DNA from 4 places in the Streptomyces sp. NPDC041124 genome. Region 2 is predicted to be linked to each of the others. Evidence: riboswitches for the same ligand, from Rfam matches in the RefSeq annotation. Region 2 holds a riboswitch; each other region holds the start of a gene.

Region 1 (8,160 bases), on a different contig from region 2:
CGCGCTGTTCATGTACCCGCACTCGATCACGGCGACGCTGTCCTCACGCAGCCGTGAGGTGATCCGCCGCAACACCACGATCCTGCCGCTGTACTCGCTGATGCTGGGCCTGCTGGCGCTGCTCGGCTTCATGGCGATCGCGGCGGGCGTGAAGGTGCAGAACGGCCAGCTGGCGATCCCGCAGCTGTTCGAGAACATGTTCCCGGCGTGGTTCGCGGGCGTGGCCTTCGCGGCGATCGGCATCGGGGCGCTGGTGCCGGCGGCGATCATGTCGATCGCGGCGGCGAACCTGTTCACCCGCAACATCTACAAGGACTTCATCAAACCGGACGCGACACCGAGGCAGGAGACCAAGGTCTCCAAGGTCGTCTCACTGCTGGTGAAGGTGGGCGCGCTGGCCTTCGTCCTGACCATGGACAAGACCGTCGCCATCAACTTCCAGCTGCTGGGCGGCATCTGGATCCTGCAGACCTTCCCGGCACTGGTGGGCGGCCTGTTCACCCGCTGGTTCCACCGCTGGGCGCTGATCGGCGGCTGGGCCGTCGGCATGGTCTACGGCACGGTCGCCGCGTACGGGGTGGCCTCGCCGACGCAGAAGCACTTCGGCGGGTCCGCGAAGGAGATCCCGGGGATCGGCGAGATCGGCTACATCGGTCTCACGGCCTTCGTGATCAACGTCGTGGTGACGGTCGTGCTGACCTTCGTCATGCGGGCCCTCAAGGCACCCGAGGGCGTCGACCAGACGAAGCCGGGCGACTACACGGCGGACGCCGGCGACCCGGGCGTCCAGGTGGAGCTCCCGCCCGCCACGGCCGGCAGCGCGCACTGACGCCGCAGGGCGACGGACGACGGGCCGCCGGAGGAGAACCGGCGGCCCGTCGTCGTACCCGTGCGGCACGGTGCCACGGGCCGATCGCCGAGCTGGAGAGCTGACTGTCCGACACCAACGCAGCACAACATATGGGGTTGTCGGCGGCACCCGGCACAAGATGTATGCTCATGCTCGCTGTCGCCGCAGGGGAATCCGGTGCGAATCCGGAACTGTCCCGCAACGGTGTACCCATGCCTTGCCCCCGCACGCGCATGGGCGTCAGTCCGAGGACCTGCCGACAGTGCGCCCGGCCGTCCGGTCCGGGTGCCCTGACGTCCGGGCCTCGCGGAATGGGCCGGTGGACGCGACGCCCCGTGCGCTCGTGTACTGCCCCCCGCGCTCTTCGAGGCCCCCGTGCCGAGCGAGGGAGAGCCCCACGTGACCATCGCGCCAGCCGATCCGGCTTCAGCGATCGACGTGACCCGGGAGAGCGAGGGCCCCGGTGCCGCGCTGCTGCGGACCCTGACGGAGCTGACCGCCGACCTGCCCGACGCCGACCCCGGCCGGGTCGCCGCCGCCGCGCTGCGCGGCCGGTCCGCGGTCGCGGACTCCGACGCCACCGCGCAGCTGCGGGAACTGGCCACCGAGGCGGCGGCCGGGCTCATCTCCGAGGACCCCGCCTACTCCCGGCTCGCCGCCCGGCTGCTGACCATCGGCATCCGCGCCGAGGCCGCCTCGCAGGGCGTCACCTCCTTCACCGGGTCCGTCGCGACCGGACACCGCGAGGGCCTGATCGCCGACCGCACCGCCGCGTTCGCCGCGCTGCACGCGGACCGGCTCGACGCGCTGATCGACACCCGCGCCGACGACCGCTTCGGCTACTTCGGCCTGCGCACCCTGCACAGCCGCTACCTGCTGCGGCACCCGGTCACCCGCAAGGTCGTCGAGACGCCCCAGCACTTCCTGCTGCGCGTCGCCTGCGGTCTCGCCGAGGACGACAGCGCCCGCTCGCTGGACGAGGTGGCCGCGCTCTACGGCCTGATGAGCCGCCTGGACTACCTGCCCTCCTCCCCCACGCTGTTCAACTCCGGTACCCGGCACCCCCAGATGTCGTCCTGCTACCTCCTCGACTCCCCCAAGGACGAGCTGGACTCCATCTACGACCGCTACCACCAGGTCGCCCGGCTCTCGAAGCACGCCGGCGGCATCGGTCTGGCCTACTCCCGCATCCGCGCCCGCGGTTCTCTGATCCGCGGCACCAACGGCCACTCCAACGGCATCGTCCCGTTCCTGAAGACGCTGGACGCCTCGGTCGCCGCCGTGAACCAGGGCGGGCGGCGCAAGGGTGCGGCGGCGGTCTACCTGGAGACCTGGCACCTGGACATCGAGGAGTTCCTGGAGCTGCGCGACAACACCGGTGAGGACGCCCGGCGCACGCACAACCTGAACCTCGCGCACTGGGTGCCGGACGAGTTCATGCGCCGGGTGGACACCGACGGCCCGTGGTCGCTGTTCTCCCCGGCGGACGTGCCGGAACTGGTCGACCTGTGGGGCGGGGAGTTCGACGCCGCGTACCGGGCCGCCGAGGCGAAGGGCCTGGCACGGAAGACCCTCCCTGCGCGCGAGCTGTACGGCCGTATGATGCGCACCCTCGCGCAGACCGGCAACGGCTGGATGACCTTCAAGGACACCGCCAACCGCACGGCCAACCAGACCGCCGAACCGGGTCACGTCATCCACTCCTCGAACCTGTGCACGGAGATCCTGGAGGTCACCGACGACGGGGAGACGGCGGTCTGCAACCTGGGGTCGGTCAACCTCGGCGCCTTCGTGGAGCACGGGGACATCGACTGGGCGCGCCTGGACGAGACGGTGCGCACGGCCGTGACGTTCCTCGACCGGGTCGTCGACATCAACTTCTACCCGACCGAGCAGGCGGGCCGCTCCAACGCCCGCTGGCGCCCCGTCGGCCTCGGCGCCATGGGCCTGCAGGACGTCTTCTTCAAGCTGCGGCTGCCCTTCGACTCCCCCGAGGCGAAGGCCCTGTCGACGAGGATCGCCGAGCGGATCATGCTGGCCGCGTACGAGACCTCCGCCGGCCTGGCCGAGCGTCACGGCCCGCTGCCCGCCTGGGAGAAGACCCGCACCGCCCGGGGCGTGCTGCACCCCGACCACTACGGTGTCGAGTTCGCCTGGCCGGAGCGCTGGGCGGCGCTGCGGACGCGGATCGCGGCCACCGGGATGCGCAACTCGCTGCTGCTGGCGATCGCCCCCACCGCCACCATCGCGTCGATCGCGGGCGTGTACGAGTGCATCGAGCCGCAGGTGTCCAACCTGTTCAAGCGCGAGACGCTGTCCGGGGAGTTCCTCCAGGTCAACTCGTACCTGGTGGACGACCTCAAGCGGCTCGGCGTGTGGGACGCGCGCTCCCGCGAGGCGCTGCGCGAGGCCGGCGGCTCGGTGCAGGACTTCGCGTGGATCCCCGAGGAGGTGCGCCGGCTGTACCGCACGGCGTGGGAGATCCCGCAGCGCGGTCTGATCGACATGGCCGCCGCCCGCACCCCGTACCTGGACCAGGCGCAGTCGCTCAACCTGTTCCTGGAGACGCCGACCATCGGCAAGCTCTCCTCGATGTACGCCTACGCCTGGAAGCAGGGTCTGAAGACCACGTACTACCTGCGTTCCCGCCCGGCGACCCGGATCGCCCGCGCCGCGGCCCGGACCACCGTCCCCGTCCAGCAGGCCGCCGACCCCGAGGCCGTCGCCTGCTCCCTGGAAAACCCCGAGTCCTGCGAGGCCTGCCAGTGATGACCAGCGACACCAAGAACCTGCTCGACCCGGGCTTCGAGCTGACCCTGCGCCCCATGCGCTACCCCGACTTCTACGAGCGCTACCGGGACGCCATCAAGAACACCTGGCACGTGGAGGAGGTCGACCTCCACTCCGACGTCGCCGACCTGGCGAAGCTCAGCCCCGAGGAGCAGCACCTCATCGGCCGGCTGGTCGCCTTCTTCGCCACCGGCGACTCGATCGTGGCGAACAACCTGGTGCTGACGCTGTACAAGCACATCAACTCCCCGGAGGCGCGGCTGTACCTGTCGCGGCAGCTGTTCGAGGAGGCGGTGCACGTCCAGTTCTACCTGACGCTGCTGGACACCTACCTGCCCGACCCGGACGACCGGGCGGCGGCCTTCGCGGCGGTGGAGAACATCCCGTCCATCCGGGAGAAGGCCGAGTTCTGCTTCCGGTGGATGGACTCGGTGGAGAAGCTCGACCAGCTTCGGACCCGGGCCGACCGGCGCCGGTTCCTGCTGAATCTGATCTGCTTCGCCGCCTGCATCGAGGGCCTGTTCTTCTACGGCGCCTTCGCCTACGTCTACTGGTTCCGCGGCCGGGGCCTGCTGCACGGTCTGGCGACCGGCACCAACTGGGTGTTCCGGGACGAGACGATGCACATGTCGTTCGCCTTCGACGTGGTCGACACCGTCCGCAAGGAGGAGCCGGAGCTGTTCGACGAGGAGCTCGGTCAGCAGGTCACCGACATGCTGCGCGAGGCGGTCGAGGCGGAGCTGCAGTTCGCGCGCGACCTGTGCGGCGACGGGCTGCCGGGCATGAACACCGAGTCGATGCGGCAGTACCTGGAGTGCGTCGCGGACCAGCGGCTGGTGCGGCTGGGCTTCGCGCCGGTGTACGGCTCGGAGAACCCGTTCTCCTTCATGGAGCTCCAGGGCGTGCAGGAGCTGACGAACTTCTTCGAGCGGCGTCCGTCCGCGTACCAGGTCGCCGTGGAGGGCACGGTCGACCTGGACGAGGACTTCTAGGAAGTACTCCCCGGTGCCGTCTCACGCCGCGCGTGCGGTGCGGTGCGAGACGGCGTCCCGGGCGGGGCGGGACCGGCCGGCCCCGGCGGGCGGGGACTGCCGTCCGGCCTCGGCCCGCCGGAGCTGCCGGTCGATCCGCAGGTCGTGCACGATGCCGAACACGGCGGGCAGGACCGTCGGTGCGAGCAGTCCGAGCACGGTCAGTGTTCCGGTCAGCGCCTGGGTGTGTGTCGTATCCATGGACACCACTGTCGCGCCGTACGCTCCTTACCGGCAGTGGCAGGACTGCCGCACACCCTCGATTTACTGCCAATCGCGGGGCACACTGGGGACCATGCTCCGGAACGTGGCCGCCGTTCTGCTCGACGGCGTTAACCCCTTCGAACTCGGCGTCGTCTGCGAGGTCTTCGGCATCGACCGCAGCGACGACGGGCTGCCCGTCCACGACTTCGCCGTGGCCTCGGCGGACGGCCCCGTCGTGCGCAGCAGCACGGGCTTCGCACTCCAGGTCGAGCACGGACTGGAGCGTCTGGAGACGGCCGACCTCATCGCCGTACCCGCCGGAGCCTCCTACGTCTCCCGGGAGTTCCCGCCCGAGCTGCTGGACGCCCTGCGCCGGGGCGTGGACCGGGGCGCGCGGGTGCTCAGCGTCTGCTCCGGGGTGTTCGTGCTCGCCGCCGCCGGGCTCCTCGACGGCCGGCGGGTCACCGTCCACTGGAAGCACGCGCGGGAGCTGGTCCGTCGCTACCCCCGGCTGACCGTGGAGCCGGACGTGCTCTACGTCGACGAGGACCCGGTGATCACCTCGGCCGGCACCGCCGCGGGCATCGACGCCTGTCTGCACCTGGTGCGCAAGGAGCTGGGCCCCGAGGTCGCCAACGGGATCGCCCGGCGCATGGTGGTGCCCCCGCACCGGGACGGGGGCCAGGCCCAGTACATCGAGCGTCCGCTGCCGCGTTCCGGAGGCGACACCGTCTCCGAGGTGCTGGTGTGGATGGAGCGGCACCTCGACGAGGAGACGTCCGTCGAACAGCTCGCCGCCCGCGCCCACATGTCCCCGCGCACCTTCGCCCGCCGATTCCAGCAGGAGACCGGCACCACGCCCTACCGCTGGATCCTGCGCCAGCGCGTGCTGCTGGCCCAGCGGCTGCTGGAGGGCACGGACGAGACGGTGGACGCGGTGGCGGGCCGCACCGGCTTCGGCAACGCGGCGGTGCTGCGCCACCACTTCGTGCGCGCCGTCGGGACCACGCCGCAGGCCTACCGGCGCACGTTCAGGGGCCCACAGGCCGCCTGAACGCGCGCCCGTGCGGCCGGTCAGCGGGGCAGTGCCCGCAGCATCAGCCGGCGCGGCCGGAGCGTGATGCCGATCCGGGGCCGGATGTCGGAACCGGAGACGTGCGCGAACCGGAAGGCGGAGGCGATCACCGCGGTGAGGAGCGTGAGCTCGGCCATCGAGAAGTGGTCGCTGGGGCACTTCCGGTTGCCGACGCTGAACGGGCTCATCGCGTACTTGGGCACGTCCCCGGACCGCTCCGGGAGCCATCGGTCGGGGTCGAACTCCTCGTGCCGCTCGTACGAACGCCGGTCGCGCTGGATGGCGTACGGACTGTAGATGAGGTCCGCCCCCTTGGGAATGCGGTATCCGCCGAGTTCCGTGTCGGTCACCGCACGGCGGGTCAATATCCAGACGGCCGGATACAGCCGCAGGGTCTCCGTGACGACATTCGCGGTGTACGTCAGCTTCCGGACGTCGTCGAATGCGACCGGGCGGTCTCCGACGACGGTCCTCACCTCCTCACGGATCTTGTCGCCGAGTTCCGGATGCTCGGTGAGAACCAGGAGGAGCGACATGATCGTCGCCCCGACGGTTTCACTGCCGGGGGTGAGGATGGCGATGACCTGATCATGGATCTCCTGTTCCCCGATGGGCTCGCCATTGTCGTCCTTGGCGTCCAGCAAAGCCGTCAGCAAATCGTCCGGCTTTTGACCGCTCGCCCGTCGGTCGGCGACGATCTCGTCGACCAGGACATGCAAATCGGCCAGCGCCCGGTTGAATTCCCGATTGGCCGGAAGCGGCACCTTGTAGAGCGGCCCGAGCGGAACCACCATGCGCTGGTACATGCCGCTGAACAGGGCGGCGAGGTCGGTGCAGATGCGGTCCGCCCGGGCGTCCATGTAGCTGCCGCGCATCAGGCAGCGCGCGGCGATCCGGACGGCCGCGCGGAACGACTCCGCCGTGATGTCGAGTTCCCCGCCGGAGTTCCACCGCTCCACGAGCGCGTAGGCCTCCTCCGCCATGATCGGCCCGTAGGCGGGAATCGCGTCGAGCTTGAAGGCGGGCTGGATGGTGCGGCGCTGGCGCCGGTGCAGCGGGCCGTTGGCGGTGGCCACCCCCTCGTCGCCGAGCAGGTCCTGCAAGGACTCCCACAGCGGTCCGGCGATGATGTAGTCGGGGCTGAGCGCCACCGCCCCGGTGAGGGCGGGGGTGGTGACGGCGTACACCGTCTTCGGTCCGAGCCGCAGACGCACGACGTCGCCGTGGTCGCGCAGGGCGGACATGAAGGCCAGCGGGTCGCGCGCCAGCTTCCAGCCGTGGCCGAGCACGGGGACTCCCCCGCCGGCCAGGGGCGGCTCGCGCCGTGCGGTCGCCCCGGACGCTCCTGGTTTCACCGGTTCGACGCTCATTTCGCACCTGCCGCTTCGTTGTCGACGTACGGGGGCGTGGACCGGTCGTCCCAGCTGTCGACCCGGTACCGGCCGGACTCGTGGTGGAACCAGTAGACGGAACTGAACCAGTTCCGCATAGCGCCTACGCATGTGCGTACGGCAATGCCCGTCTCCTTCCCTCCCACCGTGCCGTCGTCCAGGGCGTCGGCGAACCGTAAAGCCTCCTTTTCGGCCCGCTGGAATGCGCTGACGCATTCCTCCACGCGGCGCCTGACGTCGGCGATGGATTCTTCGAGTGTCAGCCCTTCGTGAGTGACGAGACTGATTCCGAGGTTGTGCACTTCACTGCCCGCCATTTCCTTCGGGAGTGAGCACAGGTCGTTGTACCAGGCGGCGAATTCCTGACTGAGCAGTGCCGCCCTCCGGTACGCCGGGTTTTTGCGCACCTGCTCCGGCAGTTCCCTGCCCGCGCTCGGTTCCAGCAGATCGGTCCAGATCCAGTGCGCGAAAGTGAGCCGGCGCAGTTCCAGGTATTCCTCGACGCCGGGGACGATTCCCTCGGTACGGTTGTGGAACTCCCGGTCGTACGCCTCGATCACCGCGTGGAAGTGCCGGGCGAACCGGGCGTTCCAGGTGTCCGGCAGGAACCCGTACAGCCGCAGCACACTGTCCGCCAGCCCCGCGACCACCGGATCCTCGTGGCGGAGGTGGTCCCCGGGGCTGTCGAGGGCCGTGTGCAGCCGGTCCTTCAGCCGACGCCAGGCGGCGGGGCGGCCGTGCACGATGTCGCGGTCGTGCCGGTCGTCCCAGACGAAGAACCACGCGCTGTAGTCCGCTATCGCCTGCAGGACGTCGTCG
Region 2 (5,636 bases):
AGCACGGTGTCGGTCTGCACCATCAGGTCGTCGCCCCGCCGCACCACCTTGGGTGGGGTGACCCTGCGGGCCAGAAGTACCTTCCCGGCGAGATCCAGGACGAGCGTGCCGCCGGGAGCCAGGCAGGTGTGCATGGTGCGCAGCACGCGCGCGTTGGGGAAGCAGCAGACACTGGGCGGCTGCCAGCAGCCAGAACCAACCGGTGTGTCCGGCCCGTTCGCCGAGGCCGTACAACTGCCCGCCCAGCACGCCGCTCGCGCAGGCGCCCAGGCCCGCGACCAGCCGCTGCCGGCCGAAGACCACGGCGTCGGAGCGAGGGCTGCGGCGCAGTGCCTCCAGGTCGTTCTTGAGGAACAGCACGATGTCGCCCAGGGTGATCAGCGCCCCGCCCGCCAGCAGTGCCGTCCGGGTACCGGCCGCCAGCACGGCCAGGCCCGTCGCCAGGCCCGTGAAGCCGACCGCGAGGGCGAGGGCGTGCGGCATGCGCAGGATCAGGCCGGACGCGAGTGGCTGGACGACGATGACCAGCGTGAAGCAGAGCAGCAGCACCACGCTGTAGAACGCGCTGGAGGCGCGCTCGACGGCGTACACCGCCAGGAAGTGCTGGAAGTGGAAGTAGAGGTAGAACGCCAGGGCGTTGGCGACGAAGGGCAGGAGCGCCACGCCGGCTAAGAGACCCGAGGGGACCGTTTCCCTTGATCCGGCGGGGTCTTCCCCTTCTGTCCCGGGCAGCCGCGCATGTCCCACCGTGACCGTGAGAAACAGCGCCGTGACGGCCGCGAACAGCCAGCCGGGCGACGACAGGACGAACGGCCCGGCGATCAACGGGCCCACGGCCATGCCTGCGTTGAGTGCCGCGTTGCCCGCCGACAGGAACGCCGGGCGGCGCTCGTCGTCGACCCCGTGCACCAGGTACGCCTTGTTCGCGGGCAGGTAGAGCGCGGCACCGCAGCACGTCAGGAAACGGGCGGTGCGTACGACGAGTGCCCACAGCATCGTGCGGCGCAGCCCGATCCGGTCCGCGAGGGCTCCGCCGACGATGCCGCCGGAGAACTGCACGAGCGATGCCACGGCCAGGACGACGCCGACCGTGCCGAGCCCCATCCCGAGCCGTTCGTGCAGGAACACCGACATGAACGGCAGGACCATGAAGCTGCCGAGCGGAATGAGGAACGAGCTGAGCAGGAGGAACCGCAGCGGGCCGGTGAGCGGGAACAGCGAGTCCCGCAGGCCCGGTCCCCGGGTGGTGCGCTCACCCACCGGGCGCCTCCCGGCCGGCCGGGTCGGTGAGTACCCGCAGGGCGCCCGCGGCGGCCACCGCGCGGTGGGTGGCGAGTTCGGCGATCTCCGCCTCGGCGTACACGATGCCCGCGTAGCCGCGGCTGTCGTCCAGGTGCTCGATGAGGTCGCCGGTCTGCTTAACCGGGTACGAGGCGGGCGTTCCCGGCATGTTGTCGAGCCGGTCGAGCCCGGCGACCCCGGTGAACACGCCGGGTGCGGCCGGATAGCCCAGAACGAAGGCGACGGCCGGACCACCGGGCAGGTCCGCGTCCATGAGCCGGGGGCGGCGGCTGAGCGCGGCCTCGCGTACACGTTGACGCCGAGCGCCCGGCACATGCCCTCCCCGACCAGGGCGCCCCCGATCCGGGGATCGACCTCCACCACCTCCGGGCCGTCGGCGGTCAGCACGAACTCCACGTGTGCGAACCGGTCGGTGTAGCCGATGGCGGCGAGCATCCGGTCGAGCCAGCGCTCCAGCGATGTCCGCTGCGGGCCCGGGAAGGCGACGGGGAAGGCGGTGATCTCCTCCCGGAAGTGCGGCTCCGGTGACATGAGTCGACTGGAGACGCCCAGCAGCCGGGTGCGGCCGTCCCAGGTGAGCGTCTCGGCGCTGTACACCGGCCCGCTGAAATAGGGCTCGGCGAACAACCGCCCCTTCAGGTCCCGACCGGACGCCTCGGCCAGCGCCGCGTCGAGTTCGCCTTCGTCACGGACCAGCCACACGTTCTGGCTCCCGGTGCCCGCCGTGTCCTTGAGCACGAGCGGCGGTCCCATCTCCTTGAGCAGCAGCCCGCGCGCCTCGCGGTCCGGCTCGGCGTTTTCGACGGCCCGTCCGCGCGTGAGACCCACCTCGTGCAGCCGGTTGCGTACCGCGGCCTTGTCCCGGGTCAGCCGCAGGACGGCTGAATCGAGACCGGGCAGGCCGAGGCGTTCGGTGAGGGCAGCGCCGGCCAGGGTCCAGGTGTCGGTGGAACTGATCAGGCCGCGCAGTCCCAGGGTGCGCCGGAGCAGATCGGCGGTTCGTTCCACGTCGAAGGTGTCGGTCACGACGACGTCGAGGGCACCGTCGGGCAGCCGGTCCAGTTCGTAGGCGTAGTAGGCGGGGTCCCGGGTCAGCAGCAGCAGGCGCTCGCCGAGCCGGTCGGCGGCACGGACCAGACGGCCGAGGCCGAAGGTCAGTGACTCCAGGCAGGCCACGGTCATGCCGCCCGCTCCTTCCAGTGGGCCGGGCAGGGAGTGCGCTGCCACGTCATCCTCGACCAGGGCATGGTCATCTCCTCCGGACTGCGGACCTCGAGGGGTTTCAGCGCGGCCGGATCCAGGGCCTCGGCGTGCCGGGCGAACACGCGCTCCACGTAGCGGTGTCCGGTATCGGCCCCTATCACCAGGTGCAGTCGGTCGAGGTGGCGACGGGCCTCGTACGTCGCCGTCAGATAGCCGGCACCGGTGGACAGCCCGGCGAACACCGCGTGCTCGCGCAGCAGGGCGACGGCGCCGGACATGGCGTGGGTGAAGTCCAGCCAGTGCACGGTGTCGTAGAGATGGTGGCGGACGTTGTCGAAGACGATCGACGAGCCGATGCCGGCGATGATCGCCTCGGGATCGTGGTGGTCCTGGCTGCCGAAGGTGACGCTGCCGAAGGGCTGGACGCCGACCAGACGCACCGAGGGGTCGGTAACACGCAGGTGTTCCACGATGCCGCCGGTCGAGGCTCCGGAACCCACCCCGCCGACGACGGTCAGCGGCACGGCCGGGAACTCCGCCGCGATCCGGTCGGCGACCTCTTGGTAGCCGAGGTAGTGGACGTCGTCGTGGTACTGGCGCATCCAGTGGTGGCCGGGACGCCCGGCGAGTATCTCGCGCACCCGCCGCACCCTCAGTTCCTGGTCGAGCTTCAGGTTCCGCGACGGTCTGACCTGTTCCACCGTGGCGCCGAGGATCTCCAGTTGGGCGAGGGTGGTGGCGTCGACGGTGGTGGACGCGACGATGTGGCACCGCATGCCGTACCGGTGGCAGGCCAGTGCGAGGGCGTAGGCGTAGATGCCCCTGGAGCTGTCGATCAGGGTCTGGCCCGGACGGACCGTGCCTCGCTCCAGCAGATGACGGACGGCGGCCAGGGCCGAGTAGATCTTCATCGACTCGAACCGCAGCAGGACCAGGCCATCGGTGAGCCGGACGAGGTCCGGGACTTTCAGGGCGTCGGCGATGTGGGGGTGGATCACCCGTAGCCTCCTTGGGCGAAGGTGCACTGGTGGCCGAGCGAGTGGAAGAACGCGGAGAGTTCGGACTTGACCTCGGCTCGCGGGCGTGAGGCGAAGAGATAGCCGGCCAGGCAGCCGGTGTGGGCGACGAAGACGCCGTCGGCGCCGAACCGCTCACGGTGGGCGTGCAGGCTGCCGAAGGTCGCCTTGGGCAGCACCTCCTGAGACAACGCGGCGCTGGTCGTCGCGGCACGGGCGACGGCGGCCGGGTCTCCCGAGTCGAAGCCCTTCACCAGATCGGTCAGGCACCGTCGGTACTCCTCGCCGCGGCGCCTGTAGTGGTCCAGCAGCAGGGGAGTGACGGCGGCGGTGTCCACCGTGCCGGGTTCCGTGACGAAGGCGGTGTGGAAGCCGAGGCCCGGGCCCAGTCGCCGCACCACCCGGTGCCGCCCGCTGAGGTACAGGGCGAACTCGTCGAGGAAGACGCTGTCGGCGCGCTCGATGCCGGCCAGGACGCCGAGGACCACGTCCGTGTCGTACGGCAGGGAGAAGACGCGGAACAGACAGCGCAGCGTCGCCACGATGTCCGCCGTGGAACTGGCCATCCCCACGCCCACCGGCAGTTCGGAGCGGGTGTGCCAGTCGCCCGGTGGCAGGGTGAGGCCGTAGTGGTCGAGGAAGAGCCGCGCCGCTGCCACCGACTTCTCCCCGAGGGGCGGGGCATGTGGCTGAGGACCGGCCGCCGTCCTCGGTGTGAAGTACACCCAGGAGTGACGGTCCACGGGAAAGGACACCACCGCGATCTCAGGGTCGGTGCCCGCACGCAACGGGCCCTGGTACAGCTCGCCCAGAGTGCCGTGGCAGACACCGGACACCGTGCCGCCGGACACGTCAGGTTCCCGGAGGACGCCCGCGGCGGGTCCGAGTGTCGTCGGCCCCGGTCCGTCGGACGGCACGTGGACCCGGGGTCGGTACGGCCGACGCGAACCGGCTGGGTTCCGCACACCGTCCTCCTCCGTACCGGGCCTTGAACACCGAGAGGGAAGGAGGCGCGGCCATACGCACGACGTACGACCACCCATACCGCCGACCCAGTCCACGAGGTCACGTGCACAGCCCGCGCGGGACGCGGGCGCAGTGGCAGGTCTTCGGACTCGCGGGCACGTCCTCACCGTTCGAGGACACCTACCGGCCGTCTCTTCCCCGGCCCTGACGCGGGCCCAGTGACATCGACGGCTTTCGTTCCCACTTACCGCTGCGGGACAGTCCCGGATTCGCACCGGGTTCTCTCTTGCGTCGCACCACCGGACGTCCGGGCGGACGGGAGGCGCGAACCGACTGCGTGTATCAGCGCAGAGGCGCTCGTATTCCTGCGACAGTGGGGCTTCGGCGGTTGTCTTGAATGTGGAGGGGAGGCAGAAACCAGGTGTGCCCCGCGCAGTTCTCGTGGCGGCTCTGGCCGGACAACACCTCTGGGGATCACTCCCTCATCAGCCAGACTTGTTGCCTCACGCCACATGCGCACCGCTGCTGCGATGGCCCGTGCCCGGGAGGCCCCTGATGACATCGGACACGAGGCCGGACGAAGACGGGGCAGCAGTCCCGCCCGGAAGGCAACGGCTTCCCGGCGACCGCGTCGCCCTGCGCGGCGACCTGCGGGCCGCCCTGCCCGACGCCACCGCGGCGGTGGTGGTCACCGTGCTCGTGTTCGCCCTCCTGTGGGCGCGCATGGAATCGGGTGCTTCGGACACCGTCGCGGTCATGCCGTTCATGGACGACCCCGGCACCTACTGGATGTACCTGCTCAGCCAGGCGTTCGGATGGTCGGGACTGCTGTGGGCCTGGGGCACGGTCATGCTCGGTCTGCTCCTGTCGGGACCGCGCCCCGCCCGGCTGCCGGTCTCCCGGCAGGTACTGGAGCGCTGGCACCGCACCACCAGCCTGACGACCATGGCCCTGATGTTCGCGCACGCGCTGATGTTCGCGGCCGAACTCGTACGCTACGAGACGAAGGTGGACTGGGCGGAACGGCTGTGGGTGGCCTTCGCCGACAGCTTCGTTCCCGGCTGGTACGACTCCGGCACCGGCGAGATCGCCATCCCGCTCGGACAGGGGGCCCTCTACCTGGCGGTTCCGCTGGGGCTGCTGTTCTAC
Region 3 (8,160 bases), on a different contig from region 2:
CGGCGTACCTGTTCGACGAACTGACCACCGGCCCCGACGGCTTCGTCATCAGCGCCCGCGCCCGCACCCTCCTCGACGGGTTCCGCCGCACGGTCGCCGGCGACGCCTACGACGCGGACCTGCCCGCCCTCTCCGGCCTGGCCGCCCGCCGCCAGCTTGTCGAGGCCTGGCTGACCGCCTACACCGCCGCCACCGGGGAGCAGGTCACCCCGGGCGACCTCGCGGAGGCCGTGGCCGCCGAACTCTGCCCCGAGCTGCCCCGCCACGAGTCGGACGCGCCGTTGACCGTCACGGTGGAGGGACTGGTCGCCACCCACCCCCGGATCACCGACCGCCGTCTCACCCTGCGCCTCGACGAGTTCCTCGCCCGCACCGAGGAGTTCCGGGCACACGACGTACCCGCCTTCCGGGCCTTCCAGCGCCGTCGCACCGCCCTGGTGGCAGCCGAGCGCGCCCGGCTGCGCCTGGACGACCACCGGCCGCGCGTGATGGCGTCGTTCGTCCGCAACCGGCTGGTCGACGAGGTCTACCTGCCGCTGATCGGCGACAGCCTCGCCAAACAGCTCGGCACCACGGGGGAGTCCGCCCGCACCGGCACCGGCGGACTGCTGCTGCTCGTCTCCCCGCCCGGCTACGGCAAGACGACCCTCATGGAGTACGTCGCCCACCGTCTCGGTCTGGTCCTGGTCCGGGTGAGCGGCCCGGCGCTCGGCCACGCGGTCACCTCCCTGGACCCGGCCGAGGCACCGAACGCCACCGCCCGCCAGGAGGTCGAGAAGGTCAACTTCGCGCTGGCCGCCGGGAACAACACCCTGCTCTACCTGGACGACATCCAGCACACCTCGCCCGAACTGCTGCAGAAGTTCATCCCGCTGTGCGACGCCACCCGCCGGATCGAGGGCGTGTGGGAGGGCGATCCGCGCACCTACGACCTGCGCGGCAAGCGGTTCGCCGTCTGCATGTCCGGCAACCCCTACACCGAGTCCGGCGAGGTCTTCCGCGTCCCGGACATGCTGGCCAACCGGGCCGACGTGTGGAACCTGGGGGACGTCCTCACCGGCAAGGAGGACGTCTTCGCGCTCAGCTTCGTGGAGAACGCCCTCACCGCCAACGCGGTGCTCGCCCCGCTCGCCGGACGTGACCGCGCCGACCTGGACCTGCTGATCCGCCTCGCGGACGACGACCCCACCGCCCGCCCCGACCGCCTCACCCACCCGTACGCGCCCGCCGAACTCGACGCGATCCTCGCCGTGCTGCGCCATCTGCTCACCGCCCGCCGCACGGTCCTCGCGGTCAACGCCGCCTACATCGCCTCCGCCGGGCAGTCCGACGACGCGCGCACCGAGCCGCCGTTCCGTCTCCAGGGCTCCTACCGCAACATGAACAAGATCGCCCAGCGGATCCAGCCCGTCATGAACGACACCGAGCTGGACGCCGTCATCGACGACCACTACACCGCCGAGGCCCAGACCCTCACCACCGGCGCCGAGGCGAGCCTGCTCCGGCTCGCCGGGCTGCGCGGCACGCTCACCCCGGAACAGTCGCAGCGCTGGGCCGAGTTGAAGGCCGCGCACGTCCGCACCGTCACCCTGGGCGGCTCCGGCGACGACGCCCTGGCCCGCGCGGTGGCCGCCCTCGCCCTCCTCGGTGACCGCATCGCCGCCGTCGAGTCCGCCATCACCCGCGCCGCCGGTCCCCGACGCCTCCCGGCAGGACGACCGTCGCGGCCCGGGAACACCGGTCCTGCGGACGACGGCCGAGCCGGTTCACGGGGGCGGGACAAGGCACCGGGGGACGCCGGGAATTCGCCGTCAGGACGGTGATCCGGGGGTTTATCTACGCGCGGAGCAGGATCGGTGACATCAGTATTCGGGTCATTCCGGAAGACTTACTGCGCGGGAGTTACTGAGCGGTATGGAAGCCTGCTACAACCCTTCTTGCTTCCTCAACCACCTCTGTGCGTTTCGTTCGTGAAGGGCGGAAACACGTGTCAACGCGTTCCCTCGGAGCAACTCTCGCCACCCTCATCCTGGGTGCCGCGACCGTACTCGGCCTGGCGCAACCCGCCGCGGCCGCCGGCCACAACTACGTGGCGCTCGGCGACTCCTACTCCTCCGGCGTGGGCGCCGGGAGTTACACGTCCGAGAGCGGTGACTGCAAGCGCAGTACCGCCGCCTACCCCCACCTGTGGAAGAACGCCAACGCCCCGGCGTCGTTCAAGTTCGTCGCCTGCTCGGGCGCGACGACGACGAGCGTGGCCGGCACCCAGCTGGGCGCGCTGTCCTCCTCCACCACCCTGGTCAGCGTCACGGCGGGCGGGAACGACGTCGGCTTCGCGGACGTCATGCAGACCTGCGTGCTGCAGAGCGAGGCCACCTGTGTCTCCCGGGTCAACACCGCGGTCTCCCAGATGCAGAACACCCTGCCGGGCAGGCTCGACTCGCTGTACTCCGGCATCCGCTCCCGCTCCCCGCAGGCGCGCGTGGTGGTCCTCGGCTACCCGCGCTTCTACAAGCTGTCGGGCAGCTGCATCGCCGGCCTCAGCGAGACCGAGCGCGGCGCCATCAACAACGCGGCCGACGTGCTGAACGGTGTGATCGCCAAGCGGGCGGCCAACGCCGGGTTCGCCTACTCCAGCGTGGTGGACGAGTTCACCGGTCATGAGCTCTGCTCGGGCGCCGCATGGCTGCACAGCGTGACCTTCCCGATCGGCAACTCCTACCACCCGAAGGCCGTCGGCCAGTCGAGCGGCTACCTGCCCGCCTTCCGCTCGGCCGTCTAGGACTCCGGCCCCTGGCGGTCCGAGGCCGAAAGGGCGGCCAGGGCCGCCAGCTCCTCCGGGGTGCGGGGACCGGCGGCCGCGTCGGCCGGCAGTCCCCGCGCCCGCAGGAGCAGACCGGCCGCCACACCCCACGGCAGCCGCAGACCGGCGGCCCGCAGCAGATCGGTACGGGCCAGCACTTCCGCGACGGGGCCCTGGCTGACCCCCGCCGGGGTCAGCAGGGCCGCGTCGTCGGCCCAGCGCAGGGCGAGGTCCACGTCGTGGGTGGCCATCACCACCGTGGTGCCGCCCTCGCGCAGCCCGTCCAGGCCGGCGAGCAGGCGTTCCTGGCCGTCCGGGTCGAGGCCGGCCGTCGGCTCGTCCAGGATCAGGACGCGCGGCCGCATGGCGATCGCGCCCGCGATCGCCGTCCGCTTGCGCTGGCCGTAGGACAGCAGGTGCGTGGGGCGGTCGGCCAGGGCGGTGATGTCCAGCGCGGCCAGCGCCTGAGCCACCCGGGCGCGCACCTCCCCGTCGGACAGGCCGAGGTTCAGCGGCCCGAACGACACGTCCTGCCCGACCGACGCGGCGAACAACTGGTCGTCCGGATCCTGCACCACCAGTTGCACGGTGGTCCGCAGCGCCGTCAGTCCCTTCCGGTCATAGCGCACCGCCCGGCCCCCGACGGCCAACTCACCGCCGTCCGGCCGCAGTCCGCCGCTCAGCAGGCGCATCAGCGTTGTCTTGCCGCTGCCGTTGCGCCCCAGCAGGGCGAGCGCCCGGCCCGCGTGCACCTCGAAGTCGAGGCCGCGGAACACGGGCGGGCCGTCCTCGTAGGCGAACGACGCGTCCCGCAGCGCCACCAGCACGGTCTCGCTCACGACAAGAGCCTTTCCAGTACGAGGGTGAGGGCGGCCAGCGCCGCGAGGAGCGCCACGCTCAGCGCCGTGAACCGCACCGACACCCGGGCCTCGGGCACCAGCACGCGCAGGGTGCCGTCGTAGCCGCGTCCGGCGAGCCCGGACTGCAGCCGCGCCGCCCGGTCGAAGGACCGCACGAACGCGGTGGCGCCGAGCCCGCCGAGCGAGCGCCACGTCGCCGCCCGGGTGGTGTGCCCCAGGCGGGCCGCCTGGGCCTGGCGGACCCGGCGCACCGAGTCCAGCAGCAGGAAGCTCATCCGGTACGTCACCAGCGCCACGTCCACGAGCGGCGCGGGCACACCCGCGCGCACCAGACGGGGCAGCAGGTCCGACAGGGGTGTGGTGAACGCGAACAGCAGCACCCCGAGGGACGCCGCCGACGTGCGGAGCAGCAACTCCGCGGCGCGCAGCGGCCCGTCGTCGGCCGGCGACACGAAGCCGCCCGGTCCGCCCACCCGCACCAGCAGGGGGAGCGCCCCGGTGACGCAGAAGCCCAGCGGCACCCGGTACGCCCGCCACAGCCGGCGCCCGGGCACCCCGGCCGGGCCGAGCAGCACCACGAGCGCGGTCACCAGCACCAGGGCCGCGCCCGGCCACGGCGGCAGCGAGACCGCCAGCACGGTGAGGCCGAGTCCCAGTACGGCCTTGTCCACGGGATGGCGGCGGCGCCAGCGACTGCTGTGCGCCGCCGCGTCGATCGGCAGCACGGGCCGTCAGACCGTCCGCTCTGCGGCTGCGTCGTCCCCCGCGCCGGCCTCGGCGCCGGTGCCCGCCGCGGCCCGCTCCCGCGCCCGTTCAGCGCCCTGCCGCCGCCCGCGCCGCAGTCCGAAGTAGTACGCGAGGACGCCCGCGCCGATCGCCGCCTGGAGGGCGAACAGCGCCGACTCGACCTCCCCGGACGGCGGTTCGTACAGGGGGGAGAACCACGGTTCGTAGTCCGGGTCGATCTCGGTGATCGCCGTCTCCGCCTCGGCGTCCGCACCGGTGAACGGCTCCTCCTTGTGGTCGCCGAGCCCGAGCGCCAGCGGCAGCACCGCGAGCGCGGCCACCAGGAGCAGCAGCAGAGCGTTGATCTTCGCGTCGCGGCTCATCGGGCCACCCCCTCCGCCGACTTCGCCGGCTTCCCTCCGGCCACCGAGGTGACCAGTACGCCGAGCCGGGTCAGCTCGCCCCTGCTCGACCGCACCAGCATGCGCATCACCAGCACGGTCAGCAGGCCCTCGCTCACCGCCAGCGGGATCTGCGTCACCGCGAAGATGGCCCCGAACTTGGCCAGCGCGCCCGGGAATCCACTGCCCGGGTCGGGGAAGGCGAGCGCCAGCTGCACGCTCGTCACGCAGTACGTCGACAGGTCGGCGGCGAACGCGCCGGAGAACACGGCCGCCATCAGCGGCGCACCCGACCGGCGCAGCAGCCGGTAGACGCCGTACCCGGCCCACGGGCCGACGACGGCCATCGAGAAGACGTTGGCGCCCAGCGTGGTCAGCCCGCCGTGGGCGAGCAGCAGCGCCTGGAACAGCAGCGTGATGGTGCCCAGCACCGCCATGACCGGCGGCCGGAACAGGATCGCGCCGAGTCCCGTACCGGTGGGGTGGGAGCAACTGCCCGTCACCGAGGGAAGTTTCAGCGCGGACAGGACGAAGGTGAACGCTCCCGAGGCGCCCAGCAGCAGTGTGCTCTCGGGATGTTCCCTCACTTCACGGACGAGCGACCGGGCTCCGTGGACGACGAACGGCGCCGACGCGACGCCCCAGGCGACCGCGTGCGCCGGTGGCAGAAAACCCTCGGCTATGTGCATGGCTCAGCAGACCCTCTCCAGCACCTCGTGGATGGTTGACGCGCCTTGGCCGGTCTCCTGGCTGACGGGTACCACCGCCCGTGCTCCGCCTTCCCGGGTTCCGAAGAACCCAGTGGCTGCCCGTGAGGGCCGGAGCCGGACTTCCCGATCACAGTGGCGAGGGCCGCACCGGTATCGCACCGATTTCCCGTCACCAAGGCGTGGTGACAGTAGTGCCCGTTCCGGTCCGGTGACAAGCCGCCACCGGGGGCGCGCGGACGGTGAGGCGTCCACCGGTCCGTGCGTCCTCCCGTGCCGCGCGGCGTTCAGGGTGTCGGACGGCGCGGCGTGCGGAGCGCCGGAGAGCGGGCGTTCGGAGCGCCGGAGGGGAACATTCACATTGTTCGGGGGGTGACATTAGTGTGCGGCACACAGTATCGTGTGGGTTGTGTCCGTAGAAGAACTGACCCTGAGCCAGGCGCAGGAACTGCGCCGCGGGACGGTGGTGCTCGCCTGTCTGGCGCTGCTCCGGAAACCGCAGTACGGCTATGCGCTCCTGGAGACGCTCGACGACGCGGGGGTCACCGTCGACGGAAACACGCTGTACCCACTGCTGCGGCGCCTGGAGAAACAAGGGCTGCTGACCAGCGAGTGGAACACCGACGAGTCCCGGCCGCGCAAGTTCTACCGCGTCAGCCCCGACGGATCCCGCGTCCGGGAGGGCCTGGTGCGCGAATGGCAGGAACTCGTCGCCTCGATCTCACGACTCACCAAGGAGAACGAATGAGTACGGGGGTGCTCACCGAGCGCTACGTCCACGAGGTCGTCCGGCGGCTTCCGGCCGACCAGCGTGACGACGTGGCCCAAGAGCTCCGCGCCACCATCGCCGACACCATCGACGGCCGGGGCGGCGACCACCGGACGGCCGAGCGGGAGGTGCTCGGCGAACTGGGGGACCCGGTGCGGTACGCGGCCCAGTACACCGAACGGCCGTTGGTCCTCATCGGCCCGGACCTGTATCCCGCCTATGTTCGCGTGCTGGTCACCCTGCTGGCCGGCGTGCTGCCGGCCCTCTCCCTGGGGCTCGCCCTGCTGGAGGTGGCCGACGGCGGCGGCCTCGGCGCGGCCCTGCGCGTCGGCGCCGGCACGCTGATAGGCGTCGGCGCCCAGCTGGTCGCCGCCATCACGGTGGTGTTCGCCGTGACCGAGCGGATCAGGTACCGCCGCGGTACCACCGGCGACCGCTGGACGCCGGACGAACTGCCCGACGTCCCGCAGCAGGACCGGGGCGGTGTCGCGGCCCTGGCCGCCGTGGCGTGGGACGTGCTGCTGTTCGCGCTGATCGTCTGGCAGCACACCGCCGAGCCGTACCGGGCGGACGACGGGCGGCAGGTGGAGGTGCTGAACCCGGACCTGTGGTCGGGTTGGCTGTGGCCGGTTCTGGCCGGTCTCGCCGGTCTCGCGGTGGTCGGGGTCGCACGGGTGGCCGGACAGGGCTGGACCGTCCGGCTGGCCGGCTGGTACGCGCTCGCCCACGCGGCGTTCACCCTGCCGCTGGCCTGGGTGCTGTACCAGCAGGAGCTGTTCAACCCCGACTTCCTCGCCGACGCCAAGACCCTCTGGGAGTCGCAGGAATCGGCCTACGGCGGGGCGGCGCTCATCGTGCTCGCCATCGGCGTCACCTCGGTGGCCAAGGCCTACCGCACGGCGCTGCGCTGACCGCGGTCAACGACCGCGAAGGGGGGGGGCTGCCCGGTCTCGACCGGGCAGCCCCCCCTTCGCACTCGCGTCACGCCGTGCTCAGCGCGTCCCGGATCCGGTTGCGGTCGACCTTCCCCGTGGACGTCCTCGGCAACGGCTCGGACACCATCTCGAACACGCTCGGCACCGCCGCCCGCACCGACCGCTCCGCGCAGTACTGACGCAGCGCCAGGACCCCCACGGAGCCGGGCGCGACCGGCCGCACGGTGGCGTGCAGGCGGTGGCCGGCGACCGGGTCCGGGAGTGCGACGACGGCCGCCTCGGCCACCGCGGTGTGCTCCAGCAGGATGCTCTCGACGTGCTGGGTGCTGACCTGGGTGCCGCGCACCTTGACCATGTAGTCGGTGCGCCCGAGCACGCTCAGCGAGCCGTCCTCGTGCCACCGGGCGACGTCGCCGCTGCGGTAGTACACCACCCCGGGCACGCCGTCGCGGTGCGGGGCGAACTTCCGCCCGCCGGGGACGTTGACGTAACCCGCGCTCTGGAACGGAGTGCTGACGAGCAGCTCCCCCTGGCCGGGACCGGTCAGGGCGCGCCCGTCGTCCCCGGTGATCAGCCAGTGCACGCCCGGCAGCGGGCGGCCGATCGGCAGCGGAGCGGTGACCGGTTTGCCGCGGTCCACCTCGTGGAGGAAGCTGTTGTTCGTCTCGGTGCAGCCGTAGTTGTTGAACCAGCGGGCGTGCGGGAACACCGGGGGCAGGCCCGCCAGCACCCGGGCCGGCATCGCCTCGCCGGCGAAGACGAGGTGCCGCGCGGTGGTCAGCGGGCCCCTCTCCGCCGCGGCCCGGGTGAGCAGCTCGAACAGCAGGGGGACGCCCTGGACCAGGGTCACGTGGTGGCCGGTGACCAGACCGTGCAGATAGTGCGCCGAGGTGCCCCGCTCGGGGTCGGCCAGCACGACCGTGCCGCCGTGCGCGAGGGTGCTCCACACGTCCAGCAGG
Region 4 (8,160 bases), on a different contig from region 2:
CCGCTACGACCCCCTCGGCCAGCCCACCTCCGTCGAGACCGGCACAGGTGCGCTCTTCTTCTACCACCACGACACCCAGGGCTCACCGGTCGACGTCACCAACGGCACCGGCACCCTCTACCAGCGCTGGGCCTACGACCCGTTCGGCACCCGGGTCCTGGGCACCGTCACCGGCGGCGCCCCCGCAAGCCCTCCCTCCTACACCGGCGCCCGCTACGAAACCACCACCGGCAACCTCGACCTCCACGCCCGCCAGTACAACACCGCCACCGGCCGCTTCACCCGACCCGACCCCGCCACCCGCGCCCGGACCACGCCGTACATATCGCCCTACGCCTACGCCGACAACGTCCCCACCCTCCTGACCGACCCCAGCGGACTGACCCCCGACGACCCGAACAACGACCGCGTCGACAGCCTCGGCGAAGCCGCGGGCATCTTCGGCGACGCGTTCGTCGACGTCTTCAAGTCCCCCTTCGTCCTCGCCGGGGACCTGCACGACGCATTCACCGGCGAGAACGGCGGCGCCGGCGCCTTCGTCGACAAGTACCTCCCCGTCCGCCCCGCCTACCGCCTCTACCGCGCCGAATACATGCTCCGCCAGCAGGGCTGCGACGCCCTCGCCGACCTGTACGCCGAAGCCGCCGAGGAACTGACCCAGCAGATCGCCCTCGTCGGAATCGGCGGCCTGACGGGATGGCGCAGAGCCGCGGTCGAGCCGGGCGGGGGGCGCTACTACGGGGAACCGAGTTCGACGCGGTTCGGACTCCCCTACTACACACCGGAGACCCCGTCGTCCATGAGCCGCATCAACCCGGAGGGCGGCCGGAGGAACTGCGGACTGTGTGCGACCGCCGGCGACGACCTCATGGCCGGCCGGAATCCGAACGGGGTGTCCGGAGCAGACCGCCCGCTGACGCGGGCCGAGGTGTCAGCGATGACGGGGCTACCGTTCCGGAAGGTCGGCGGTCTCAACGTCATCGTGAGCGACATGCTGCGCTGGGGACCCGGTGCCCGGGCGATCATAGGAGCATGGCCGAGGAAGGGCGTGGGCCACTACTTCAATGTCGCGAACATCGATGGAAAGGTGGTCTTCCTCGACTTCCAGTCGGGCAAGGCCAATCCGGCGCACAAGAGATACCGCGACTACTACGTGATGAGGACCAACTGACATGCTCGACCCGGAAGAAGCCGAGCGCAGGGCCGCGGAGTTCCTCACGGAGGAAAGCAGAGCATGGGGGCTGTCCTCCAACGTGAGGATCATTCCCGAGTACTGCTTCACGGACAAGGGACGGTTCATCGCTCCCTACGACCATGTCGAGTACCTCGATCACGGACGTCAGGACATGCAACTCGGCGGGAACCTGCCCGTGGCCGTCGACCTGAATACCGGAGCGTGCTCCTTCGTCACCTGGGAGGAAGCGGACGACCTGATGGAGCGTGACCTGCTCTGAGTTCGAGCAAGCGGGTCAGCCCGGTGAAGTAGCGGATTGCCGTGCCTTCTGGCCTCAACGGCCGAGTGAGCACCGCTGTAGGACTACTGGAAAGGCACGGCAGTCCGCGCGCACGCAGTCGGACCCGGGTGATCGCGACGCTGCCGCGTGCGAGCCCCTGCCGTACGTCTGGGTGTGCGGGTCGTGGCGCAGGCGGGTAATGACGATGCGGTGCAGGGCGGCGTTGGCCTGCCGGTCGCCGCCGTAGTTGAGCCGGCGCGTGCTCCGCCGGCCGGAGGAGTACTCGATGGGGCTGACTCCGCAACGGTTCGAGTAGCTGCGGGGCACCTGTCCCAGGTCTGGCAGCCGGCGTGAAGCAGCAGCCGGACCGGTCACGCCCGGCGCGCTCACACCACCACCGTGCGCGTCCGTACGGTCAGGAGGCCGTACGCCGTCGTGGCGGCGTGATGGCGTACAGGTCGAGGATGTCCGGCCGGGGTGCGACGCCCGGTCCGCCGGCGCGTGCCCAGGCGGCGATGTCCTCGGTCGCGTCCGGGTCGTTGACCAGTCCGAGCCAGACGGGCCGGGCGCCGGCGGCGCGGCCTTCGGCGGAGGGCTGTACGACGACGACGTTGGCGTGTTCGCAGGCGTCGAGGCAGTCGGAGACACGTACCGGTGCCGCGGCGCGCAGGCGTTCGGTCTGAGCTGTGTGGTCGACGCCGGTCACCTTGGGGCTGCCGCAGCAGCAGTCGCGGCAGACGACGATGCGGCACGGCACGGGGTCGGTGGCCGTTGCGGGCCTCTTGTCGTCCATCGTTCGTCCGGTGGGCGTTGCGGGCACGCGGTGCCGTCCCTCTCTCCGGGGAGATCCGCCCCGGTGGTCGTCGAGGAGGCGACCGCGTGAGTCTCCTGGCTCTCGGGTCGATGCTCGTCCCGCCCTTCCCACCCGCTGCCGGGCAGTGGCCTGTCGGAACTCGCTCGCCGATCACAGTGGCGGGACCGCGCCGGATTCACACCGGCTTCCTCGTTCCGCCGTCGCCCTGTCGTCGGCCATCATCCCATCCCGGGGCGCCGTACCGGCCGTCAGTCCGTCTCCTGGGCGTGAGGGGCCGTCACGGGCGGGTGGTCCGGGCGGTCCCGTCCGCCGTCACGGCCCGACACCACCACGACGACCAGCCCGACGACGACGGCCGCTACGGCGGCCCGTCCCGCCGCCCGCACCCACCAGTCCGGCCGGGCCGCGCCCCCACCGGGGGAGCCCAGCCGTTCGGCCCGCCGGGCCGGTCTCAGTAGACGCAGCAACAGCAGTGCCGCAACCGGGAGTTGCAGCAGCCACAGGACGGTGCGCGGCCACTCCCCGTACCAGACGTTGGTTCCGTACAGCAGCGTGTGCCACACGCTCAGCACGTACACGACGATCACGAACCGGTGCAGCCGCCGCCAGGTGTTCGCGCCAATGCGGTGCCGGACGTAGAACAGCAGTCCCAGCGGAATCGCCAGGTACAGGGCCCCCTGTCCGAGCGGGATGGCGATCTCGCCGGTGCCGGAGTCGTACCAGCCGGGCACGAAGCTGTCGGCGAAGGCCACCCACAACCGCTGCGCCCAGTCCACCTTCGTCTCGTAGCGTACGAGTTCCGCCGCGAACATCAGCGCGTGCGCGAACATCAGCGCCATGGTCGTCAGGCTCGTGGTGCGGTGCCAGCGCTCCAGTACCTGCCGAGAGACCGGCAGCCGGGCGGGGCGCGGTCCCGACAGCAGCAGACCGAGCATGACCGTGCCCCAGGCCCACAGCAGCCCCGACCAGCCGAACGCCTGGCTGAGCAGGTACATCCAGTAGGTGCCGGGGTCGTCCATGAACGGCATGACCGCGACGGTGTCCGAAGCACCCGACTCCATGCGCGCCCACAGGAGGGCGAACACGAGCACGGTGACCACCACCGCCGCGGTGGCGTCGGGCAGGGCGGCCCGCAGGTCGCCGCGCAGCGCGACACGGTCACCGGGAGGCCGTTGCCTTCCGGGCGGGGTCACCGCCCCGTCTTCGTCCGGCCTCGTGTCTGACGTCATCAGGGGCCTCCCGGGCACGGGCCACCGCAGCAGCGGTGCGCATGGGGCGTGAGGCGACAAGTCTGGCTGATGAGGGAGTGATCCCCGGAGGCGTTATCCGGCCAGAGCCGCCATGAGAACTGTGCGGGTACACCTGCTTCTGCCTCCCCTCCACATTCAAGACAACCGCCGAAGCCCTACTGCCGCTGGAATATGGCGGGTCGGCGCCGGGCCGGGCTGCGACGGAGAGCGTGGACGTCCCGCGGCTCGGGCTTCGCGGGGCCGGCGGAGCGTTCAGGCAGGGGGTCCGTAGCGGGCCGCGATCACCGTAGCGCGGCGGTGCAGGGTGGTGCGCAGCCACTGCGGGGACTCGACCTCCGCGTACATGGCGTGCTGCCACAGCGCCCACTCGGCGTGCCGGGCGTCCTGGAAGACGACGTGGAGCCGGAGCCGGCCGTCCCCGTCGGTCTCCTCGGAGCGGACCGCCAGGGCGGTGGCGACCAGGTGCTCCCGGCGCGCGGGGTCCACGCGGACCACCACGGCGGTGGTGTCGCCGCCGGTCCGGAACCGCATGTTGCGGTCGCGCCAGGCCCGGTCCAGGTCGACCGTTTCCGGACGCTGCGCGGGTTCGTCGAGCTCCTCGGCGGCCAGCACCCGGCTCAGCCGGTAGGTGCGGTCCTCGGTGCCCCGCTTGGCCAGCAGGTAGCCCTGGTCCCTGACGGTGACCAGACCGATCGGGTCCACCGTGCGCCACTTCGGGGGCTGGCCCACGGCCTCGTAGTAGATGCGCAGTCGGTGCCCGGCGAACACCGCGCGCCGGACCTCGGCGGCGAGGGAGTCGGGAAGCTCCTCGGGGGCCACGCGGCGCGAGAGGAGATCGGTCTCCGGGTCGACGAGCAGCCGCTGCGCCGCTCCGGCGGCGGTGTCCCGCAGCCCTTCGGGCAGCGCGTCGACCACTTTCAGCACGGCCGAGGCGAGCGCCGACCCCAGCCCGAACAGCTGCGCGCCGCGCCGTGAGCCGGCGACCACGAGGGCGAGCGCCTCGTCGTGGTTCAGGCCGGTGAGCGCCGTCTGGAAGTCCGGCAGCAGCGCGAACCCTCCGTGCCGCCCGCGCTCCGCGTAGACCGGGACGCCCGCCGCGGAGAGCGCCTCTATGTCGCGCAGCACCGTCCTGGTCGACACTTCCAGCTCTCGGGCGAGTGTCTCCGCGGTCATCCGGCCCCGCTGACGCAGGAGCAGCACCAGGGACACCAACCGGTCGGCTCGCATGGGAAAACCCTAACGAAATACATGACCAAGGGTGTCACGTTTTCTTGGCAGGGTTCATCGCACGACGTCAGAGCGCGGCGGTCGCCGACGCGATGGGCGTGCGTAGTGTCAGTGAACCGAATGGAGCAGGTGCGGTAATGGAACGTAACGCGGTCAACCCGGTGTCGTGGTCGGTCGAGATGGGCTTCAACCAGGGCGAGGTCGTCTCCGGGCACTCGCGCACCCTGTACATCTCGGGCCAGACGGCGATGAGCAAGGAAGGCAAGCCCGAGCACGACGGTGACATGGCGGCGCAGCTGGCGCTGGCCGTCGACAACATCGAGGCGGTGCTCGCCGAGGCGGGCATGACCCTCTCCAACCTCGTCCGGCTGAACGTCTACACGACCGACGTGGACCTGCTCTTCCAGCACTACGGTGTGCTGGCGGGCCGCCTGGGAGCGGCCGGCGTCGCGCCGACCACCACCATGCTCGGTGTGACGCGGCTGGCGATCCCCGGTCAGATGATCGAGCTCGAGGGCACCGCCGTCGCGTGACGTGACCCCGTCTCCCCCGCTGCCCGCCGGACCGGTACGGGCAGCGGGCGGGCGGTCACCCGCCTGCCGCGCGACGCACCACGGCGCCGGCCTCACACCCGTGAGGCCGGCGCCGCGGTGTGCGCGGCGCGTGCCGCGCCCGCCCGGCGTTACCGCTCCTCGCCCCGGACGGTGCGGCGGAGTCTGGTGAGGCGCTCGTGCAGGTCGCGCTCCCCGCCGTGCCGTGTGGGACGGTAGTAGTCCCTGTCCACGAGGTCGTCCGGCGGGTACTGCTGCGCCAGGACTCCCTCGGGGACACGGTGCGGGTAGCGGTAGCCGATCCCGTTGCCCAGTTCCCTGGCGCCCGTGTAGCGGCTGTAACGCAGGTGTGCGGGGATCTCGCCGACGGCGCCGGCCCGGACGTCGGACATGGCCTCGTCGATCCCGACGATCACCGAGTTCGACTTCGGTGCCACGGCCAGGTGCACGGTCGCCTGGGCTAGGGCCAGGCGGGCCTCGGGCATGCCGATGAGCTGGACCGTCTGGGCCGCGGCGACGGCGGCCTGGAGGGCCGTGGGGTCGGCAAGTCCGACGTCCTCGCTCGCGTGCACCACCAGGCGCCGCGCGATGAAGCGCGGGTCCTCGCCGGCGACGAGCATGCGGGCCAGGTAGTGCAGCGCCGCGTCGGGGTCCGAGCCGCGGATCGACTTGATGAACGCGCTGACGACGTCGTGGTGCTGGTCGCCCTGCCGGTCGTAGCGCACCGTGGTCCCGGCGACGGCGCGCTCCACCGCCGGGACGTCGACCTCGGTGCCGCCGGTGCCCGTCACCCCGTCGGCGCTCGCCTCCAGTGCGGTCAGTGCGCTCCGGGCGTCACCGGCCGCGAGGCGCACCAGGGCGTCCTCGGCGCCGGGTGTCATGGTGACCGCGCCGTCGAGGCCGCGCTCGTCCTTCACCGCCCGGCGCAGCAGTTCGCGGACGTCGTCCTCGGTCAGGGGCTGGAGCTGCAGGACCAGCAGGCGGGAGAGCAGCGGGGAGACCACGGAGAACGACGGGTTCTCCGTGGTGGCGGCGACGAGCAGGACCAGCCCGTCCTCGACTGCTCCGAGCAGCGCGTCCTGCTGGGTCTTGGAGAAGCGGTGCACCTCGTCGATGAACAGGACGGTCCGCCGGCCCTGGCGGTCGCGGCGGCGGCGCGCCTCGTTCATCACATCGCGCAGTTCCTTGACGCCGCTGGTCAGCGCCGAGAGGGCGACGAACTGGCGGGCGGCGACGGCGGCCATCAGGCGCGCCAGGGTGGTCTTCCCCGTGCCGGGCGGGCCGTACAGCAGCACCGATGCGGCCTCGCCGCCCTCGGCCAGCCGCCGCAAGGGTGCGCCGGGGCGCAGCAGGTGCGCCTGGCCGACGACCTCGGCGAGCGACCGGGGCCGCATCCGTACGGCCAGCGGGGCGCCCGGCCGTTCGGGCTCGGTGGCCGTCCCGGGCGGGTGGGGCGGAGCGTCGTCCGGTTCGGGTAACGCGAACAGACCGTCGTCCTCGGCCCTCATCAGGCCACCCGCCCCTCGGTGGGGCGCCGGACGGCCGGCCGTCCGGCGGGGTGGTCGGGGGACGGTGCTCTGCTGGACACGCGTGGCGGCCCTTCCTCGGTGGATCGGTCACTCGTACGTCCCGGTGGTCACGCGTACAGCGTGCCCCGGGCGACAACGACGGCGGCTCCGGCCACTTGGACCGATTCGATCCGCTCCGGCGTCCCCGTCGCGCGAGCGCGCATCGTCGAAGGACGGCCCATCTCGACCCCCTGACGGATCTCGATCCACTCCCCGAAGGGGACCAGTCCGTAGCGGGCCAAGTGTACCGCGATCGCTCCCGCGGCGGAGCCGGTGGCGGCGTCCTCCACCACCCCGTAGGCGGGCGAGAACATGCGCAGCCGCCACTGGGTCCCGGAGCCCGCGAAGCAGTTGGCCGCCATGTCGGGCAGCCTCGCGAGGACGCGCTGGTCCGGCTCGAGCGCGGAGAGGGCGGGCACGCCGTCCAGGCCGACGAACACGTGCCGGGGTCCGTTGTCGTACACCTCGACGGGCAGGATGCTGCCGGTGTCCACCAGGTCGAGGGCGGTGAGGAGTTCCTCCTCCCGGTCGTAGGGTTCCCAGACCGGGAGGGGCTGCCACATGCCGGCGGCGACGGTGCGGCCGTCGCCGTCCCGCTCCAGTTCGAACGCCACGGTTCCCCTGGCGGTCTCCATCCGGAGCTCCTTCGCCTCGTGCGACTCGCCGAGCACCACGGCCGTGCCGAGGGTCGGATGCCCGGCGAAGGGCAGTTCGTTGACGGGGGTGAAGATGCGGACCCGTACGTCGCCGTCGTTCTCCGGGGGGAGGACGAAGACCGTCTCCGACAGGTGCATCTCCCGCGCGATCTGCTGCATGCGCTCGGGGGAGAGGCCGGAGGCGTCCGTGAAGACCGCGGTGGGGTTGCCTTCGAGCGGGACGTCGGTGAAGACGTCGGCCACCACGTACTCGTACATGCCCATGGGTTCCCGTCCGGTTCAGTGCGTGTCGAAGAGGGCCTGGTACTGGGCGACCGCCTTCTCGGTGGCCGCTCGTTCGTCGGGGGTCGGGTCGAACGGGTCCGCGGCCGGGGGCAGGGCGCCGAACCTGAGCAGCGCGGCCATGAGGAGCATGCGCGCCTTGGTGGCCGTCAGGTTGTTGCCGGAGACGAACGCCGGGTCGGTGCGGTACGCCATGCCCCCGGTGGTGCCGCGTCCGGTGCGGACCACCGGCATGCCGGCGAAGACGGCGACGCTCAGCGCGGCGTTCTTCGTCGGGTCCGCCATCCCGAACGGCGACATGCCCTCGCAGACGAACCCGGAGAGCGGGGAGCGGGAGAGGTTGGCGTCGATCCGCGCG

What was found. Region 2 has a riboswitch for cobalamin ahead of ACZ6A9_RS15195 (GHMP family kinase ATP-binding protein). Riboswitches for the same ligand answer to the same signal wherever they lie in the genome.
Region 1: another riboswitch for cobalamin. It lies ahead of ACZ6A9_RS00820 (ribonucleoside-diphosphate reductase subunit alpha); the one in region 2 lies ahead of ACZ6A9_RS15195 (GHMP family kinase ATP-binding protein).
Region 3: another riboswitch for cobalamin. It lies ahead of ACZ6A9_RS13425 (energy-coupling factor ABC transporter permease); the one in region 2 lies ahead of ACZ6A9_RS15195 (GHMP family kinase ATP-binding protein).
Region 4: another riboswitch for cobalamin. It lies ahead of ACZ6A9_RS11790 ((2Fe-2S) ferredoxin domain-containing protein); the one in region 2 lies ahead of ACZ6A9_RS15195 (GHMP family kinase ATP-binding protein).

What each region holds. Positions count from the first base shown of each region.
Region 1 covers NZ_JBVIYR010000001.1:167,298-175,457, forward strand. The annotation lists gene mctP (monocarboxylate uptake permease MctP) at 1-829, shown strand, start outside; cobalamin riboswitch at 954-1,125, shown strand; gene ACZ6A9_RS00820 (ribonucleoside-diphosphate reductase subunit alpha) at 1,250-3,619, shown strand; gene ACZ6A9_RS00825 (ribonucleotide-diphosphate reductase subunit beta) at 3,619-4,632, shown strand; gene ACZ6A9_RS00830 (hypothetical protein) at 4,654-4,872, opposite strand; gene ACZ6A9_RS00835 (GlxA family transcriptional regulator) at 4,967-5,929, shown strand; gene ACZ6A9_RS00840 (bifunctional albaflavenone monooxygenase/terpene synthase) at 5,950-7,320, opposite strand; gene cyc1 (epi-isozizaene synthase) at 7,317-8,160, opposite strand, start outside.
Region 2 covers NZ_JBVIYR010000005.1:76,573-82,208, forward strand. The annotation lists partial or broken gene ACZ6A9_RS15180 (MFS transporter) at 157-1,260, opposite strand; partial or broken gene ACZ6A9_RS15185 (ATP-grasp domain-containing protein) at 1,253-2,484, opposite strand; gene ACZ6A9_RS15190 (cysteine synthase family protein) at 2,481-3,503, opposite strand; gene ACZ6A9_RS15195 (GHMP family kinase ATP-binding protein) at 3,500-4,372, opposite strand; cobalamin riboswitch at 4,609-4,833, opposite strand; gene ACZ6A9_RS15200 (ferric reductase-like transmembrane domain-containing protein) at 5,043-5,636, shown strand, end outside.
Region 3 covers NZ_JBVIYR010000004.1:391,506-399,665, reverse strand. The annotation lists gene ACZ6A9_RS13450 (DNA repair ATPase) at 1-1,823, shown strand, start outside; gene ACZ6A9_RS13445 (SGNH/GDSL hydrolase family protein) at 1,988-2,782, shown strand; gene ACZ6A9_RS13440 (energy-coupling factor ABC transporter ATP-binding protein) at 2,779-3,642, opposite strand; gene cbiQ (cobalt ECF transporter T component CbiQ) at 3,639-4,388, opposite strand; gene ACZ6A9_RS13430 (energy-coupling factor ABC transporter substrate-binding protein) at 4,395-4,772, opposite strand; gene ACZ6A9_RS13425 (energy-coupling factor ABC transporter permease) at 4,769-5,479, opposite strand; cobalamin riboswitch at 5,510-5,692, opposite strand; gene ACZ6A9_RS13420 (PadR family transcriptional regulator) at 5,907-6,245, shown strand; gene ACZ6A9_RS13415 (HAAS signaling domain-containing protein) at 6,242-7,177, shown strand; gene ACZ6A9_RS13410 (AMP-binding protein) at 7,248-8,160, opposite strand, start outside.
Region 4 covers NZ_JBVIYR010000004.1:20,262-28,421, forward strand. The annotation lists gene ACZ6A9_RS11775 (DUF6531 domain-containing protein) at 1-1,171, shown strand, start outside; gene ACZ6A9_RS11780 (hypothetical protein) at 1,173-1,454, shown strand; gene ACZ6A9_RS11785 (transposase) at 1,509-1,844, opposite strand; gene ACZ6A9_RS11790 ((2Fe-2S) ferredoxin domain-containing protein) at 1,870-2,247, opposite strand; cobalamin riboswitch at 2,336-2,484, opposite strand; gene ACZ6A9_RS11795 (ferric reductase-like transmembrane domain-containing protein) at 2,517-3,497, opposite strand; gene ACZ6A9_RS11800 (helix-turn-helix transcriptional regulator) at 3,771-4,745, opposite strand; gene ACZ6A9_RS11805 (RidA family protein) at 4,883-5,278, shown strand; gene ACZ6A9_RS11810 (replication-associated recombination protein A) at 5,428-6,804, opposite strand; gene ACZ6A9_RS11815 (PhzF family phenazine biosynthesis protein) at 6,933-7,784, opposite strand; gene ACZ6A9_RS11820 (asparaginase domain-containing protein) at 7,800-8,160, opposite strand, start outside.